Regions from separate parts of the Paenibacillus sp. FSL R7-269 genome, predicted to be linked through region 1. Evidence: predicted binding sites of a transcription regulator. Region 1 holds the regulator's gene; each other region holds the start of a gene.
The links. Region 1 encodes Rex, which represses fermentation and respiration genes when NADH is low (regulators of the CRP and FNR family bind a similar motif). Its sites were predicted from a motif close to TTGTGAAATATTTCACAA; they were not measured.

Region 1 (4,635 bases):
CTAAATGAGCTTCTGAAAAGTGAAATTCAAATGGCGTAGGATACACAAAGTTATGCAGGTATGTCTTCAGGACGATAGACAGTTCAATTCCGCGCTTATTCGGCAGACTGTCATGAAAGGCTACGATACGACCGGCAAGGCTATGACTGACCTCTGCGGGGAGCTTGTCCTCTACTACAATGAGCAGATCAATATCGCTTGAATCCGGTTGAAAACAGCCCATGGCCAGGGAACCGTGCAGATAAATCCCCGACAGATTATCCCCCAGCTCTTCCTTAAACAAATCCACCGCCTGATCCAAATATGCTAAAACTTCCAATTTCTTCATCCTCCTTGAGAGACATATATGCAGGTTGGCGATAGCATTCGAGGAATACAATCAGTATATCAATTCAAGTATATTAATCGATGTATCTCAAACCATATATCTCCATTAAGCCACAGTTCCCCGTCTGCCACCAGTCCCAGAACAGTTCCAGATTATTTTCGACATGATGGATACAAAAAAACGGAAGAACAGATAATCTGTTCCCCCGCATGTTATTCTGCTGAGCGCTTAGCTTAACGGTTGGGCAAACTGTACCCCTCACCGATGGCGCTGCCATCCTTGAAGCGGTAGAAGTTGTAATAGAATCGCCCGTCTTTTTTGTAAAATAGCTGCCAGGCATATTCCCCGTTATATACACCGGGCAGCAGCCGTTCGATCTTCACGTCCGGTAACTGATCGGCTATGATTCCGCGCATTTTCTCTTCGGAAGTGCCTTTGCTCAGCTCTTCAGCATACAGGTCGTTGTCGCCTCCGGCAGGCTTGCCCTCCAAGGTGAAACGGACCCACACCATCAGATCGGTCCCGGCTTCATTTTTGCCGGTTAGCACCCAGTAGATCTCATTCTCATTCCAGACGGATTTCTGAGCCTTGGTTACCTCCGTTAGTCCGGCACGCGTCCGGGCCAGCTCCTTGGCCTCATTCCGCTCGTTCCACTGGTCCTTCATAATGTAGGCATAGAACTGGCTTAATCCGAACAGAAGGAGCAGCACCACGGTAAGCCCCAGCCAGATCCATTTTCTCCTCTTCTTCTTCACAACGCTGCTTCCTTTCCCGTTCTCCTGAATTACCGTTTAAGCAGGCTCTCGAACGTCTCCTGTGCTTTGCGGCGGATAGCTTCTTCATCCAGTGTCAGGCATTGTCCATGCTTCACAACCTGCTGGCCGTTCACCCATACATGCTCCACATCCTTGGCACTTGCCGAATAGACGGCATGGGAGAGCAGATCGGTATGCGGCAGCAAATGCGGCTGGTCAATATCAAGCGCGATGAAGTCGGCCTTCATTCCTGCTGCAAGCCGGCCTACCCCGCTTAGGAAAATAGACTGAGCCCCGTATTCCGTGGCCATCAGTAGCGCTTCAGGAGCCGGTACCGCTGTAGGATCACCGCTTACGCCCTTGTGGATCAGAGCCGCCAGCCTCATCTCTTCGAACATATCCAGATTGTTGTTGCTTGCCGCGCCGTCTGTACCCAGGGAGACCTTAACCCCGGCTCGCAGCAGCTCAGGAACACGTGCAACCCCGCTGGCCAGCTTCAGGTTACTGCCGGGGTTATGCGACACGCCAACGTTATAGCGGGCCAGAATCCCGATCTCTTCATCGTTCAGATGAACCCCGTGGGCAATGAGCGAAGGACGGGTGAACATCCCCAGCTTCTCCAGATGTGCGACCGGACGAAGGCCGTAGTCAGCCACGTTCTGCTCCACTTCATGGCGCGTCTCGGACATATGGGTATGCATCGGCAGGTCCAGATCATGGGCAGCCTGCACAAACTTCATGAAAAACTCTGGAGGACAGGTGTACGGAGCGTGCGGTGAGAGCATAGTTGTAATTCTGCCGTCAGCCTTGCCGTGCCAGTTACGGGCAAAAGCAACCGCCTCAGCGAGCTTTGCTTGCTGTACCTCTTCCGGGCACAGCCCAATTACGCCGCGCATCAGCACCGCACGAATACCGGACTGCTCCGTTACTTCCGCTACCCGGTCCATATGATCATACATATCGAGGAAGGTGGTTGTGCCGCCCTTCAGCATTTCCAGTACGGACAACGAGGTTCCCCAATATACATCATCACCAGTGAATTTCTCTTCCATCGGCCACATCTTCTCCTGCAGCCAAGTCTGAAGCACCATATCGTCGCCGTATCCGCGCAGCAGTGACATGGCCGTATGCCCATGGGTATTGACCAGACCCGGCATGAACAGCAGACGGCTGCCGTCTACGACCTGAGCGCCATCCTCCACTACCGGCTCAGCTTCACCTATGTAAGTAATCAGATCATTCTCCAGGGTCATATACCCGCTTAGAACCGGCTTGTCGCTGCCCGGAACCAGGAAGTGCCCGTTCTTGATTATCGTGATCTTACTGCTCATCTTCTGCCTCATCCTTTCCATCATGCAAATAATAGGCCAGGCTCTGCAGATCTGTGGTGAAATCTGCGGCATGAATCCGGATATTGGCAGGCGTCTTGAGAATAACCGGTGCGAAGTTCAGAATCGCCTCAATGCCGGAGTCCACAAGAATATCAGCTACATTCTGGGCTTCGCTGTCAGGTACGGTAATAATCCCGATGCGGATGCCCTGCGAGCGGATTGTGCTGCTTAACTCCTCCATCGGCTGCACAACCAGCGAGTTGATCTGCTGGCCCACCTTCGGCGGGTAGGCATCGAAGATCGCAGTAATCTTCATCGTATCCTTCAAGTAAGCGTTGTAGTTAGACAAGGCATGACCGAGATTACCGGCTCCAACCAGTGCAACATTAATTTGCTGGTCAAGCTTCAGGATATGGCGAATCTTCTCAATTAGATAGGATACATCGTAGCCGATACCCTTCCTGCCAAAATCACCGAAGTAAGCCAAATCCTTACGGATCTGGGCGGGATTCAGATCAAGCTTCTGGCCCAGCTCCTGAGAAGAGACTGTGGAGATTTCACGTTTTTGGAGATCGTTCAGGAAACGCAGGTACACTGGGAGCCTGCGCACGACGGCCTCCGATATTTTATCCGATTTCATGTATTCTCCTCCTTAATAGTTGTGTTATACCCGTTCAATTATAGCAACCGTGCCCCCCGCCTGCCGGATCGGCAAGACAGGGCGGGAACGGATCTTCAGGTTAATCATGACTTATTAATAATAGCAATAGCAGATGAATTAGGAAACCCCGCCGTCTTCCAGCCATTCGGCAATTCTCGGGACCATCTGCTCGGTGAGCATATGCTCCATCTTGGGACCGGGGAGTGAATACAGGAAGTACTTTCCGTAATGCGATTCAATTACTCTAGTATCGTACACAATTACGATGCCCCGGTCCTGCGCCGTGCGGACCAGCCGCCCGAAGCCCTGCTTGAAGCGGATGACTGCCTGCGGCACGGACAGCTTCATGAACGGGTTCTTCTTCTGTGCCTGAAGCAGCTCCGACTTCGCTTCTGCCAGCGGGTGATTCGGCGGCTGGAACGGCAGTCTGACAATCGCCAGGCAGGTCAATGCTTCTCCCGGAATATCTACCCCTTCCCAGAAACTGCTGGTACCGAGCAGGACCGAAGCCGGGCTGTCCTGGAAGCGGCGGATCAGCTTGCTCCGGCTGCCGCCCTCCACACCTTGTCCGAGCACCGCGATATCCTGGGAGGCAAGCGCCTCCTTCAGCGGGTCATAGACCTGGCGCAGCATCTTGTAGGAGGTGAACAGCACCAGCATTCGCCCTCGTGTAGTTACAGCAGTCTCGGCGAGGGAATGAACAAGCGTGTCCACAAAACGGGCATCCCCTATACTTCCCTTGACGCTCGGGAAGTCGCGGGGAATGACCAGCAGAGCCTGCTCCCGGTATTTAAACGGCGACGGAAGCAGCGCTGTCATCAGACGCCCCTGCTCCGCAGCTTCACCAAGGCCCAGGTTATCGATCATGAACTGGAAGGACTTATCCACGGATAAGGTGGCCGAGGTCAGGACAATACTCTTCTTCTTGTCGAAGAACAGCTCCCTGAGCTGGGTACTGACATCTACAGGAACGGCATACATTTGCAGCGACTTGCCTTTATAATTACCGCTTCCCTCCAGCCAATACACGATATTCTCATCGTTCAGGCCCATGAAGAAGCGGATCTGCTCTCTAATGGATGCCAGATCCTTAAATAACCCGCCGATATCGGTCACAAGACTGTCCGAGGAGGATTGGCTGTCCGTGTCACGCATCTCACTGAGCATCTTGTCACCCTTGCGGATGATATCGCTCAGACTGAGGTTCAGCGTATTCTCAAGGGCCGCCAACTCCTCCCAATCCTTCGGCTTCTTGCCCGGCTGCAGGCGGGCCACCAGCTGGCCTGCTTCACCGGCTCCGGCATCGCTGCGCTCGGGCAGCAGGCTGAAGAGCCGGTCGCTGAGCGCATCCCAAGATTCCTTCACCGTCAGCAGATCGGGATAGATCCGGTCGATCACGCCGCTCCATTCGGAAGCCTGCTCACTGCCCGAAGACTGCAGACTCTGGCGGAGGGCAGGCAGCTGCCCGCTCCGGCTATCCTTATAGAGGCGGGTGAGGGTATGGGCGAATGTGAAATATTTCATCTGCATGCCAAGATGCTTGCCGGCAATATCTTCCAG
Region 2 (4,635 bases), on a different contig from region 1:
TGTAAAACAGCGGGGAGAATTAAGGTTATCCTCGTTGGTGAATCTTTGGGATTTTGAAAAAGAACTAATAGCGGCTTTAGGGTAGGAGAATCTCCTCTATCCCAAGCCGTTTTTTCTATTTGGGAGGAAAGTTGATCTAAAGTTAGACTGAATAGCAGACTCAGAATATACTGATAGGAGCAGCATTAGAAAAAAGTTCGGAGGCAACCATCTAAATGACAACTGTGCGAAAACAACTGGAGCGGACGACAGATGCAGAAGAGAGAATAATCATGGCCCATTACAATGATCAAACGGTCAGAGTCTACCAAGCATATAATCATAAAATTGCAGATGAGGTATCAGAGTTTGGGCAATTCGGGCCTTCTTTCAAGATAGATAGAATGACCTGGATCAAGCCTTCTTTCTTATGGATGATGTACCGGTCAGGGTGGGCGACCAAAACGGATCAGGAGCGGATATTGGCGATTGATATTACCAGAGAGGGCTTCAATCATATTTTGTCTCAGGTGGTGCTGTCCTCATATGATCCTGACTTGTATGCTTCCCAAGAGGAGTGGCAGACGAAGTTACAAGCTTCCCAAGTGAGATGCCAATGGGACCCGGATAGAGATATCCATGGGAACAAATTGCCGCGAAGAGCCATTCAGTTAGGTCTCAGGGGCGATATGGTGCATAAATTCATCTACGAATGCATAGTAGAAATCACTGATATTACTGAGTTTGTAATCGATACCAGAGAGGCGATACAATCCGGGAAGTTCAGCACGGGGGTGTTGCCGAAGGAGACCCCGTATCCTGTGGAAAATTCTATTCAAAGAACTTTAGGGATACTTATGTGAAAATGATTTACCTTCAATCCCTATCAATTGAACTTGGGAATTTAAGTTAAGGGAAAGTGGCGGAGGGGAATTTTGGAACTGGAGGAGCGGTAGCGACCGCCTTTGTTTGCGGATTTCAACCGTTATATCGGTATAAAATCATGAAATCTGCAGAAGGGCAGCGGCCGGAAGTCCAAAACTTCTCTGGAGTCACTGATAATCCCAAAACATAAAATTCATTAGTTCAATCTATATAGCTGTAATTGCACAAAAGACAAGGAGAACCCATGAACATTAGAGTGTTGATCGTAGAGGATGACCCGATGGTGGCGAAGTTTAACCGGCATTATCTGGAGCAGGTTGCGGGCTTTGAGTATGCGGGCTGGGCGGCGACAGGGGATGAGGCGATGACTATGCTGGAGAAGGAGCAGGTAGATCTGGTGCTGCTGGATATTTATATGCCGCGTGTCAGCGGGCTGCAGCTGCTCTCTGCTCTGCGGGAGCAGGGGAGCAAGGTGGATATCATTGTGATCTCCGCCGCCAGCGACAATGCCAGCATCCGCAAGGCACTGCAGAACGGGGCCGTGGATTATTTGATCAAGCCGTTCGAGTTTGCACGGTTTCAGGCGGCCTTGTCGGCGTATCGTGAAGATTATAAGCTGATGCACAAGGAGCATCTCAGCCAGGAGCAGCTGGATAAGCTGCTGCGGCATTCGCTCGGGACGGAAGAGGAGCAGTCCGCTGCCTTGCCGCTGCCCAAGGGACTTGCCGAAGGCACACTGGAGAGCATCTGGAGCACGATTAACCGGCTGGAGAGCCGGGTGTTCTCCACAGAGGATATCAGCAGCCATGCGCCCATCTCGCGGATCTCGGTCCGCAAATATCTGGCTTTTCTGACGGAGGCAGGCATTCTGGAGATGGAGCTTAGCTACGGGGCAGTAGGCAGGCCGGTGTATATGTATAAGGTGAGACCTGAAGGGCATGAACTTATCCGTAAATATCTATAGGCTTTCTCTATAAAATAAAACGGAGTCACGGTGTCCCGAGGCTGCCTCAGGCGTTCCATGACTCCATATAGCCTTCACATTAGCTGTGAAGGTTATTAAGCTATGCCATACATAAACGTGCGCAGAATCAATCGAAGGCCTGCTGCAGAGCCAGCGGACTGAACTCGTTAATGATTTTGTAGGCTACCAGGTGCGGGTTGTTCATGTCATTGTCGTAGATAATCATGTGATGCTTGCCCTTCAAAATAATGTCGAACCGCTGCTTCCGGTCGGCCTGCACGATGGTCATGTAATAGCTGTACTTGTTGTCAGTGTTGACATTGCGGGCGGATTTCATCAGGCGGACACCAGAGAAATCATCGTAGATCCGCTTAATCGCTTCCGGCTCGGTGAGCACAACATCCTTCTGTTCACCGGGAACAGAAGACAGGCGGGTAATTTCCAGTGCAGCGATATCTTCCAGACGGATGGTTCGGGCAACTACTCTTTTGAATGAAGTATAGCGGCTTGCGGTGTAGCTCATCAGGGAGACACCGGCTGCTGCCAGAACAGCACCGGCCAGCCAATATTTTTCGCTTTTTTCCATAGTTTCTGTTCCTCCTAGTGATACGGTTGTATAAGCTCCAATTATAAATCTATAACCACATTCAAGCAAATTCACTACCTTTATTTACTTTATCATTTCTTTAATTACTAAATATTCTAGTGAGGGCTCCTTCAGGTTATGATGATTGTGAAAATATGCACAATGACAATTGGAGGAGAACAGAATGAACAGAAAGAGATGGGGAAGTCTGCTGGGCAAAGGGTTGCTGCTGGCAAGTCTGGTGGTATTGCCTGCATGTAACAGCACCAAAGGGGAGTCTACGGACATTGTAATTATCGGCGGCGGCGGCGCGGGAATGACTGCTGCCATTGAAGCGCATAATCAGGGAGCTAAGGTGATACTGATCGAAAAAATGCCTATGCTTGGAGGCAATACCGTCCGTGCGGAAGGCGGATTGAATGCGGCAGGAACACCTTATCAGGCAGCGGATGGCATCAAAGACAGTCCGGAGCTGCATTTCGAGGATACCATGAAGGGCGGCAAGAACCTTAACAACCCGGAACTGGTCAGAACGCTTACGAACGGTGCGGCGGCTTCCGTGGAGTGGCTGAAGGAGAATGGAGCCGAGCTGTCTGAAGTGGGACGCGCAGGCGGGGCAAGCGTGAACCGGATTCACCGTCCGGCAGGCGGGGAAGCGGCAGGGAATTTCATCGTAGTCGCGCTGAAGAAGAAGCTGGAGGAATACAAGATTGATGTGCGCCTGCGGACGACTGCCGATGAGATCGTCAAGAACAAGGACGGCATGGTTACCGGGGTGAAGGTGACGGATAAGGATGGCAAGCAGTACACGATTAGTGCCAATTCTGTTATCCTGGCGGCCGGCGGTTTTGGCGCCAACATGGACATGATCAAGGGGTACCAGCCGAAGCTGGAAGGGTTCTCTACGACTAACCATCCAGGCGCAACCGGCGATGGTACAACGATGGCAGAGAAGATCGGCGCCAAGCTGGTAGACATGAAGGAGATTCAGATTCATCCGACCACCATTCCGAATCAAGGCGTGCTGATCACGGAAGGGGTACGCGGAGACGGTGCAATTCTGGTCAATAGCGAAGGCAAGCGATTCACGAATGAACTGCTGACCCGCGATGTCGTGTCCCAGAATATTCTGGCCCAGTCCGGCAAAGTAGCTTACCTGATCTTCAATGATGAGCTGCGTGCGAACCTGAAGGCAACCGAGGTTTACTTTGGAATGGATCTGGTCAAAGAAGCGGCAACTCCTGAAGAATTGGCGGCACAGATTGGTGTAGACGGCAAAGCACTGGCAGATACACTGAATACGTATAATGGCTTCGTTGCTTCCGGTAAGGATACAGAGTTTGAACGGCCGGATCTTGAACTGTCTTTTGAAAAAGGTAAATATTATGCAATTCAGGTAACACCGGGAATCCACCATACCATGGGCGGAGTAGCGATTAACACTCAGGCACAGGTGCTGGATACCAAGGATCAGGTCATTGCCGGACTGTATGCTGCGGGCGAAGTAACCGGCGGGGTACACGGCGCCAACCGTCTGGGCGGGAATGCACTTGCAGACATCACCACCTTCGGCCGGATTGCAGCGGATGAAGCTGTGAAGGCACTTAAGAAATAGAAACTTTCCAGAAGGAGGAATTACTCATGCACAAGTGGACAAAAACGTTGCTGTTCTCTGCCCTTGCGGCTGCAACAGTACTTACGGCAGGATGCTCTTCATCTTCCGGCAAGTATGTAGACGGGACGTATGATGGAACAGGTAAAGGGGTCAAGAGTGATATTAAAGTGGCGGTAGAAATCAAGGATGAGAAGATCGACGCCATTACCGTAGAGGAGCATAAGGAGACGCAGGCGATGATCGATGCGGCAGTGGAGAATACCATTCCTGAAATTATTGAAAAGCAAACCACAGAAGGCGTAGACGCCCTCTCCGGTGCTTCCGGCTCCAGCGGCGGAATTATTGAAGCGGTGACCCAGGCGCTGGAACAGGCCAAGAAGCAGTAAGCTATCATCCAATTAATAGAGTTGTGAAAAGTTCAGCCCAGCAAGCCCAGCCCTCCTGTCTCCGGCAGAACGGCTGGGCTTGCTTCATTCTTCTATTCCCCAGAAGCGAGCCCCGGGAGCAGCTTTACAAATTCAGGTTCAACTAATATAGTTCGAAGGGAAAAGGGATATGAAGGGAGGTCATCACGCAAGTGGCCAGGAAAAAAAGCTACAGTCTGCG
Region 3 (4,635 bases), on a different contig from region 1:
GAAGAGAATCATGATCAGACCATGGGTGGTGAAGACCTCATTGTAATGCTGCGCATCGAGGAATTTCATTTCCGGCGCAGCCGTCTGCAGACGCATCATCATCGCATCTACACCGCCGCGGAACAGCATCAGCAGCGCCGCGAGGATGTACATGATCCCGATTTTTTTGTGGTCAACCGTGGTCAGCCATTCGCGCCACAGATAGCCCCATTTCTTGAAATAGGTAAGCCCTACGAGAATCCCGATGGTTGCCAGTGCAATACTGATCATGGCCCCGTATATCAAGGGTTCGCCGTGAACCTTAAATTTGTCTAAATCCATTAGGGTAGCTCCTTTCAGTGTGTTGCATTAAGCTCTTCAGAGAGCTAGTGTCCTTCGTGTGTACTTTCATCCACAGGGGAGCTTGGCAGCGGCTGATCGACTTCCGGATCAGGCTTGCTGTCGAATTCCGTTCCGCTGGACGGCTCGGGAGACGGATGAATTTCCTTGTTATCCTGATGCTCCTGATTGCCGTTGTCCATATCCATCTCCTTGCCGCCGCCGCTCATATGCTCGCCGTGGTCTCCAGGAGGCGGGCTGAACTCCAGATGGGTGGAGGAATACGTTTTGCGTCCGAGATAATCCGTGGCCAGCAGGCCCTTGAATTCTTCCTCAGTCAGCTTAGGCGCAGTTTCCTTCACTTCCTTCACCCAGTCCTCGTAACCCTTGTTACTCAGGACAAGCGCTTCGAATTCCATGTGGGCGAAGCCTTTACCGCTGAAGTTAGCGTTCTTTCCGATATAAGAGCCTTCTGTATCAGCGGAGAGATGAAGCGTTGTCAGCATGTCGCTCATGGCGTACTTTTGGCCGGCAAGCTGTGGAATCCAGAGACTGGTAATGGTGCCGAATGAGTACATTCTGAATTCTACCGCACGATGCACCGGCATATTCACGTAGTTAACCGTCTCGATCCCTTCCTCAGGGTAGCTGAAATGCCATTTCCAGTTGGAAGAGGAAGCATAGATGACCAGCGGAGTCTGATCTTGATAGTCCGCAGCCACATTCTCCACTTCGTTAGTCGTCTTGACGGTAACAACGGACAGGAAGGCTACGATGATAATCGGAATGATAATCCAGATGGCCTCCAGTACCTTGTTGCCTTCCTCATGTTCAGGGATGTAGCCCTCATTACTCTTCTTCGCACGATATTTCACCAGTACAAAGATATACAGAATGTAGACAACAGCCAGAACCCCGAGCATTACAAGAATAGAGAGCAAGATGGTGTCAGATAACGTCCTTGCAGACGGCCCCTTCGGGTTCAAAACAGCGATTGAGCTGCATCCCGGCAGGAGAAGGATCAGGCTTAAAAACAAAGCGTATAACGGTCCCTTTTTTTTCATATAGAACTCCTTCCTTCAATACTACTTTTCATTCGCCGTTCATTAACGGGAGTACATTGATCTGTATCTATAGTAAGAACTACTTACCCATAATGCAAAATACATATTTTGTATAAAAGTATAAAAAAGACCTTAAAAATGGCGAACAAGTTAAATATGTGTGATCAAATTGTTACAACTCCCTAAGGGTATGATAAAGATCACTGTAGTGGCGCACTTTAGCTAATTTTAAGGTTGTTCAATTTTTGTTCAAAATATCGATATTGTTATTAATATTGTCACAATTATTCTGCGCCAAAAACCGCTGATTTAACCGTGTAACGCTTGCTGTGACAGCATTCGACGAGATTTGCGTGCTTTCTGAAAATGTTGGCGAACCCTCATTTATCATTGCACAAGAGTAACAATTTTTTAGCTTCCGGTTACAATCTCTCAAATTACGTTGAAAGTATATATGATAAAGTAATAGATAAATATACATAGATTGGAGACTGCTGCTGTGCGTATCAAGAAAATTCTGCTCTTATTCATGTCTTTATTCCTAATCATGGGGCTTGTGCAGGTCCCGGCTAATGCTAAAGGTGATAGCGCTATTCTTAAGCTCGGAGTCAACGATAAATTAAGTAAGGTTGAAGCTGTTTCCGTAAAAGGCACCTATTATGTACCGCTGCGTGCACTTGCGGATGAGCTGAAATGGACCCTTACCGGAATGACGGACGGAATTCAAGTAGCCGGCGGAACGGGTTCGCTTACCCTGCTGAGCAAGGACGGAGGTGCCGTGCTTAAGGATGGCACTACTGTGCCTATGAGCACTTTCGTGCAGGACGGCAAACTCATGGCTCCGCTGAAGGTTAGCGGGTACCTCGGGTATAGCATTTCCTACGCGGGAGATAAATATTTACTTCGTGTGAAGGACGGCTCGGCGCAGCTTACCGATGCAGTGTTTACCGATAAATATGCTGCCGACCTGAAGCCGAAGGCTCCAGTGGCTCCAGTGACTCCTGCCACTCCCGTTACACCCACTGAGCCGGGCAAGCCGGGCCGGACCGTATACCTGACCTTCGACGATGGCCCGTCAGCGACGACTGGTGAGTTGCTGGATATCCTGCACAAATATGACGTACAGGCGACCTTCTTCATGCTGGGGAACAACATGAATGAGCATCCCGCCCAGGTAAAGCGGATTGCTAAGGAAGGCTATGGCTTAGCGCTGCATGGTGTGACCCACCGCAAGGAGAAGTTCTATGCCTCTCCTGCAGCGGCGCTTGCCGAGATGTCAGGGGCCAATGCAACATTGAAGAAGCTGACGGGAGTAAGCACCCCACTGATCCGTACGCCATACGGAAGCAAGCCCTATTTCACCAAGTCCTTCCGCGATAAAGTCCTGACGCAGGGATACCATCTCTGGGACTGGAACGTGGATTCCTATGACTGGAAATACAAACAGAACAGCGACAGAATCTATAACACCGTGATGGATCAGGTGAATAAGCTGAAGGCGTCCAAGACGAATCCGGTAATTCTGATGCATGACCAGAAGGCTACACTCAAGGTGCTGCCGCGTATTCTGGAGAAGCTGAAGAAGGAAGGCTATACCTTCAAGCTCATTACGAAGGATATGGAGCCGCTCAATTTCTGGAAGGATAAACGCTGATCCGCAAGGGTCAATAAAGAAAGAGCAAGCTGCGGGGTACCTGCAGGCTTGCTCTTTTTTTGAGGAAATGTATAGAGAAAAGGCAGTTGTTACTTATACAGATATTGCACCAGCATATGAACCAGCTCTGACTTCAGCCGGTCCACAGCGATCCGCTGCGGCGAGAAGGAGATAAAGTCTACAATCGCGCTCACTGACTCGAACACAATGATCGAAGCTGCCTCCGTATCTTCGGTCTTCAGTTCATCCTGTCCCATCTGAAGATAGGTCAGCGTCTTGAGCCGGCCGGACTCGTACTGGGCATCCATCAGCTGCTTGATAGCCTCATCGCTGTGATACATAATATTCAGATCCTTATGGTACCCGATAAATGCCTTATGCGCGAGCAGAAGCGTGTCTATCAGATGCAGGATCAGGTCCGTACGTTCAATCGTATTGAAATTAATCTCTGCCATCGACCGCTCGACCTCGGCCATCAGCTCATCCCCGTACATGTGGAGCACCTCAATAAATACGGACCTTTTATCCACAAAATAGGAGTAGAAGCTCCCGGTCGAGACCCCGGCTGCCGCTGCAATCTCCTTCGTATTCGTCTGATAGAAACCCTTGTCCGAGAATAGTTGCATCGCGGCCCGGATAATGGCTTCCTTCGTTCGTATACTGCGCTCCTGCTGCGGAGTTCTAATCTTGTCCTCTGTTTCACCCATATCGTAAGGTCCCCCTCATAGTACAGATTGTAGTGGAGTGGTTTTTCGCTGTCAATAAAAGTTGAACCGGAGTTCATTTTTCGATTGACAAATATGAACTATGGTTCATATAATTTGAATATGAACTCTATTTCATATTTCAGGAGATGATCGATATGGGGATTGGGATGCGCAGAGCTTTATCCTTTACGGCGATTGTGCTGGGCTTTTTCATGGCGCTGCTCGATACAACCATTATTAATATTGCCCTGCCGGAGATGACCCGCCAGTTCGGGGGGAGTGTGTCGCAGGTATCCTGGGTGATGAACGGCTATAACCTGGCATTTGCCGTATTCATCCTGACTGCCTCGCGTCTGGCCGATCAATTCGGACGGAAGAAGGTATTCCTCATTGGCGTGGGGGTGTTCACACTGAGCTCTCTGCTTGCCGGACTCTCCACTTCACTTGGCATGCTGATTCTGTTCAGGGTCATTCAAGGCTTGGCGGGAGCCATTATTGTGCCGGTTACAATTCCGCTAAGCACCACCACCTTCCCCAAAGAAATGCACGGGCTGATTATAGGCATATGGGGAGCCGTCTCGGGAGTGGCTGCGGCAAGCGGTCCGGCACTTGGCGGAATACTGACACAGAAGCTGAGCTGGGAGTGGATTTTTTTTGTGAACGTACCGCTTGGGCTGCTGAGTATAGGGCTGACCGCTATGTTCATTCAGGAGTCACGGGATGATTCAGCAGGGCGGTCCATAGACTATGGCGGAATGCTGGGGATTACAGGCGGGATGTTCTGCATTACATATGCCCTGATTAAAGTGCAGGATTACGGCTGGAGCTCGCGCCCGTTCCTGGGACTGATGGCTGCGGGGGTGCTGTGTTTGGTGTTCTTTTTTCTTACGCA
Region 4 (4,635 bases), on a different contig from region 1:
AACCCAGCGCCATGAACAGATAGATCCGTATATGGCCGAGAAGTCTCCAGCCCGATACTTCATTCTGCGGATGCTTCTTAGCGGCTTGGCCCTGAGCCGGTGCCGCCCCTACCCTGCGCAGATAGATGAAGAAGAATCCGGCAAATACAGCCGAGGTGACTCCGTTGAGCACAAAGCTCAGCATATAATTGCCCAGGAAGCCACTCAGCGCGGTTCCCAGAGCTACCCCTATATTATTAGCAACATAGATGATATTGAACAGCTCGGCGCGCTGCTCCGCGAACCGGAAGCCGATAAACGCCTGAATCGCCGGGAGGGAGAGGGAGTTGAACAATCCCATCAGCCCCATCACGATAATGAATACGCTCCAGCTTCCGCTCGCCCACGGGAGGGCAAACAGCGTCAGGGCATTCATGGCCAGAGCGCCGACAATCAGGCGGTTGACCCCTACCTTATGGTACAACGAGCCGCCCAGCAGCTGACCGGCAATCCCCCCAAGGGACTGCACCAGCAGAACAATTCCCGCGTCCTTCATACTACGTCCCAGTTCATCGAATACATACATGGTAACCAGCGGCCACATCAGCGCACTGCCGGTAGCATTAATAAGACTGGCAATCAAGAATACTTTTATTTCCTTCGGATAGGCCTGCATGAATCTCATATCTTGTCTGTCATCCCCTGTAACATAGCTGTCTTTAATCCATCCAGTATCATCCCAACACAGGGGGCAGGGCAAGCATGCGCGTTAATGCTGTATCGCGGGAAACCAGAGAATTATCCTATTGAAAATCAATCCCTTCTTCACCGCCGCCAGCGATATTAATATTCTATAACCCGCTCTTTCACACGTAAACAAAAATACCTTGCCGGCACTGATTCGTTCCCCGGAACCCGGGGTAATGATCCATATGAAACACTCCCTATTTTATTCACCGTGAGATCCGATTTCGTTCCCCCGAATCGGATTGCACGGTGAATTTTGTTTAAATATAAGTATTTATAAGTTTTACTCTATAAATTATCCTTCTATTTCTCGCTGAAACGGTACCGTCCTTATAAAGGACGGCAAAGCCGTTTCCACTTGTGTCCGGAGAAAGATCCTGCTGTACCCGACATAAAAACACTCCCTGTCTCTACGAATCCCTTGAAGCAGGATGCCGAGAAGCAGGAAGTGCTTAGGCCAAGCTATGGTACAGTCCGGCGATTCACCGGGTCAGGTCCGATATTGATTAAGCGTGTTTCTTCAAACCCGCAGCAGGGACGCCTGCAGCCGAGTTCACTGCTCCCGGCTCCTTGCGCAGATAGGCCATCCAGTACGCAGCAGCCACGAAGATCGCGCCGCCCGTCAGATTGCCCAGCCAGACCGGAACGAAGTTGGCCACATACTGGCCCCAGGTGAAATGTCCTTCGAAGATCGCAGCAGGGATAAGGAACATGTTAGCTACAACGTGCTGGAAGCCGATGGCCACAAACGCCATGGTCGGGAACCAGATACCGAGGATTTTGCCGCTGAAATTGTCTGCCCCGTACGACAGCCATACCGCCAGCGCTACGAGCCAGTTACAGCCGATCCCGGAGATAAAAGCCTGCAGGAACGTAGCATCGATCTTATGCTCCGCCATACTTACCAGCTTCTCCAGATACACACCATCTGATGTAAGGCCAACGATGTGACCGAAGAAATAAGCAACGAACAAGGCGCCTGCCAGGTTGCTGAGCGTGATCAGCACGAGGTTCTTCATCACTTCCCAGAACGAGATCTTCTTCGCAATGAACGCCAGCGGCACCGCCATCATATTGCCCGTCAGCAGTTCCCCTCCGGCAAGCAGCACCAGAATGAGTCCAACCGGGAACACCGCAGCCCCGATGAAGTTAGCAATGGACCCCCACTCGGCAGGCGCACCGGCAATGACACGAATATCCAGCAAAAATCCGAGCGCGATAAACGCCCCTCCCAGAAAACCGAGAATGAGTACAGTGCTAAGCGGATTATGTGCCTTCTTGACTCCGTTCTCTACCGTAACTTCAGCGATTCCCTGCGGTTTGTTATAAGCCATGATTCCTATCCCCTTCTAATTACTTAAAATTTGTTCCTTTATGCCATTGTAACGTGATCCTAATCACATTTACGTGATAAAAGTCACTATCCGAAAAACCAAGTGAAAGTTTTCACTGACATGTCAAATTTACCATAAAAGCTGGATTCATGCACTGATTTAATACAGCTCAAGGAATTCACAGATTAATCTCACCGGAAGGAACCGGAGCATCCAGCAGCGAATAAAAAAGAAAAAAGTTATACCGGCTGCTTGTTAAACAGGCCGGAGAGAGGAGTCTTTGTATGGTTAGCCAAGAAGTACAGGACATCATTGAAACGTATATCAGGGCATATAATTCTTTTGACATTCAAGGCATGGTTGACCTGATGCACCAGGATATCATCTTCCGGAATATTTCAAATGGGGTAACCACCACGGAAACCAGCGGCATCCCGGCATTCCGGGCATTGGCTGAGCAATCATCAACGATGTTCTCCAGCCGCCGCCAGATCATTACCGGGTACAGCGCAGGACCTGACAATAATGTTGAGGTGGCCATTGATTATGAAGGCATCCTTGCCGTGGATATGCCTGGCGGATTATCGGCCGGTGATATGCTGCGGCTAAAGGGAACGTCTATATTCGGCATTAAGGATGGAGAAATTGTGTTGATTGAGGACCGCAGCTGAGCACATAACATTTAAGAAACACAAGTGGAAACGGCTTTGCCGTCCTTTACAAGGACGGTACCGTTTCGGCGAGAAATAGACGGATAAGATGTAGTCGGTTTTTCGACCACATTCAGCCCGGATGACCACTCGCGTATCCCCGGCTTTATGCACCACTTATCCACATCGGAAGAAAATCATAATTCCCTTTTCAAAAAAAAGAGCCCGGAATGGGCTCTAATACAAAGGTATCAATAAATTAAGCGTGGACAGGCTCCTTGACGGGAGCAGGCTTAGGCAGAGCCTGAAGGCCTGCAGTGTTCAGGAAGTTCCAAGGCTTGTTGTAATGCGGCTGGAAGAAGAAGTCGATGAAGGCCAGCTGGTCAACGGTCATCTTGTTCTGGATGCAGACCGATACGGTATTGATCGACTGCGTCAGATCCATCTTGGACATAATCTGCGCGCCCAGAATGCGGCGGGTGGCACGGTCAAAGACCACTTTTACCTGAACCTGCTCGAAGGTCGGCATGAACTCCGGACGGTAGTTGTCGATCAGCATTACACTCTCCGTATCCATTCCCTCGGCTGCGGCAGCCTCTTCCGTTAGTCCGGTTCCGGCAATATTGTCCTCATAGATCTTGATGCCCGATGTTCCTTGCGTACCCATGTAGGGGATCGTGTTCGAGACCAGATTGCGGGCGACCAGCGTTCCCATACGCACTGCATTGGTGGCCAGCGGAATGTACGCGTGCTTCCCGGTCGGATTGTAATGAATCGCGCAGCTGTCACCGGCAGCATAGACATCCGGCAGGCTGGTCTGCATATAATCGTTAACCATAATCGCGCCGTTCGGCAGCATATCCACTTGACCCTTCAGCAGCTCGGTATTCGGACGGAAGCCGATACAGAGAATCACCAGATCCGTCTCATGTTCACCCTTGCTCGTAATCACCTTGGTCACTCTGCCGTTCTCCCCTGCGAAGGAGGCGACCTTCTCGCCCAGCGCCAGCTTAATGCCGTGATCCTCAAGCGACTGCTGGATCGGTGCGGTGAACTCTTTATCGAGATATTTGCTCAGGATGCGGTCTTCCCCGTCAATCAGCGTAACTTCCTTGCCGTTCATCTGAAAAGCCTCCACCAGCTCGACCCCGATATATCCGGCACCGACCACAGTAATTCTGTTCACCTTCTGCGCTTCTTCGATAATGGTGTTGGAATGATTGTAGTTCTTCGAGAGCAGGATACCCTCCATCTCTATTCCTTCGAGCTTAGGCACAATTGGCCATGAGCCGGTTGTCATAATTAATTTGTCATAAGTATCTTCCATTTCCTCGCCGGTCACGAGGTTGCGGGCTTTCAGGGTTTTGCGGGCGGTATCCACGTTAATTACCTCATGGCGCATCTTCGTCTGCACACCTAGCGCAGCCAGCTGTTCCGGGGAGGAATAGAATAGTCCCTGCGGGTCCTTGACCACACCGCCAACGTATAAGGCAATGCCGCAAGACAGGAATGAGATATTATCATTGCGTTCGTACACCGTAATCTGTGCATCCGGGTATAACTGTGCGGTATTTACAATGGCGGCCGTTCCGGCGTGGGTACATCCAATAACTGCTACTTTCATGATTTCGTCCTCCTCCAAGTTGAAAAGCTTATTTAGTAGGGCTTGTGTTTACGTTTGTGATTGTTTTCACTTTATACACTGATTATATTGTGATATTTATCACATTGCAAGTAGTTTTGTGATTTTTCTCACAATATTCACAATTTCAAATTTTAATAACTTTGGAGTCTCACCGCATCATCCACTCCGTTTGTACCGCTGCTGCGCTCTTCAACCTTGAGTTAGTTTTCCCCGGAGGAGGGGCATTATGTCTGCCAGGAGCAGGAAACAGCAGGAGGATAAAAGAGTTAGGCAGAACCGC

Region 2: the regulator Rex is predicted to act here: its motif matches at 2,560-2,577, upstream of C162_RS19540 (flavocytochrome c).
Region 3: the regulator Rex is predicted to act here: its motif matches at 1,649-1,666, upstream of qoxA (cytochrome aa3 quinol oxidase subunit II).
Region 4: the regulator Rex is predicted to act here: its motif matches at 2,161-2,178, upstream of C162_RS01190 (formate/nitrite transporter family protein).

The regions. Positions count from the first base shown of each region.
Region 1 is NZ_ASPS01000053.1:37,107-41,741, forward strand. Features, by position in the region: gene C162_RS22640 (aminoglycoside adenylyltransferase domain-containing protein) at 1-328, opposite strand, end outside; gene C162_RS22645 (cell wall elongation regulator TseB-like domain-containing protein) at 562-1,083, opposite strand; gene C162_RS22650 (amidohydrolase) at 1,113-2,414, opposite strand; gene C162_RS22655 (redox-sensing transcriptional repressor Rex) at 2,404-3,054, opposite strand; gene dinG (ATP-dependent DNA helicase DinG) at 3,193-4,635, opposite strand, start outside.
Region 2 is NZ_ASPS01000042.1:147,917-152,551, forward strand. Features, by position in the region: gene C162_RS19520 (lactate utilization protein) at 1-57, shown strand, start outside; gene C162_RS19525 (DUF4291 domain-containing protein) at 216-842, shown strand; gene C162_RS19530 (response regulator) at 1,109-1,828, shown strand; gene C162_RS19535 (hypothetical protein) at 1,956-2,414, opposite strand; gene C162_RS19540 (flavocytochrome c) at 2,599-4,029, shown strand; gene C162_RS19545 (FMN-binding protein) at 4,056-4,415, shown strand; gene dcuS (DcuS/MalK family sensor histidine kinase) at 4,607-4,635, shown strand, end outside.
Region 3 is NZ_ASPS01000019.1:9,517-14,151, forward strand. Features, by position in the region: gene qoxB (cytochrome aa3 quinol oxidase subunit I) at 1-321, opposite strand, end outside; gene qoxA (cytochrome aa3 quinol oxidase subunit II) at 366-1,382, opposite strand; gene C162_RS34270 (polysaccharide deacetylase) at 1,882-3,036, shown strand; gene C162_RS08660 (TetR/AcrR family transcriptional regulator) at 3,126-3,743, opposite strand; gene C162_RS08665 (MFS transporter) at 3,899-4,635, shown strand, end outside.
Region 4 is NZ_ASPS01000003.1:43,929-48,563, forward strand. Features, by position in the region: gene C162_RS01185 (MFS transporter) at 1-664, opposite strand, end outside; gene C162_RS01190 (formate/nitrite transporter family protein) at 1,233-2,060, opposite strand; gene C162_RS01195 (nuclear transport factor 2 family protein) at 2,345-2,731, shown strand; gene C162_RS01200 (FAD-dependent oxidoreductase) at 2,970-4,334, opposite strand.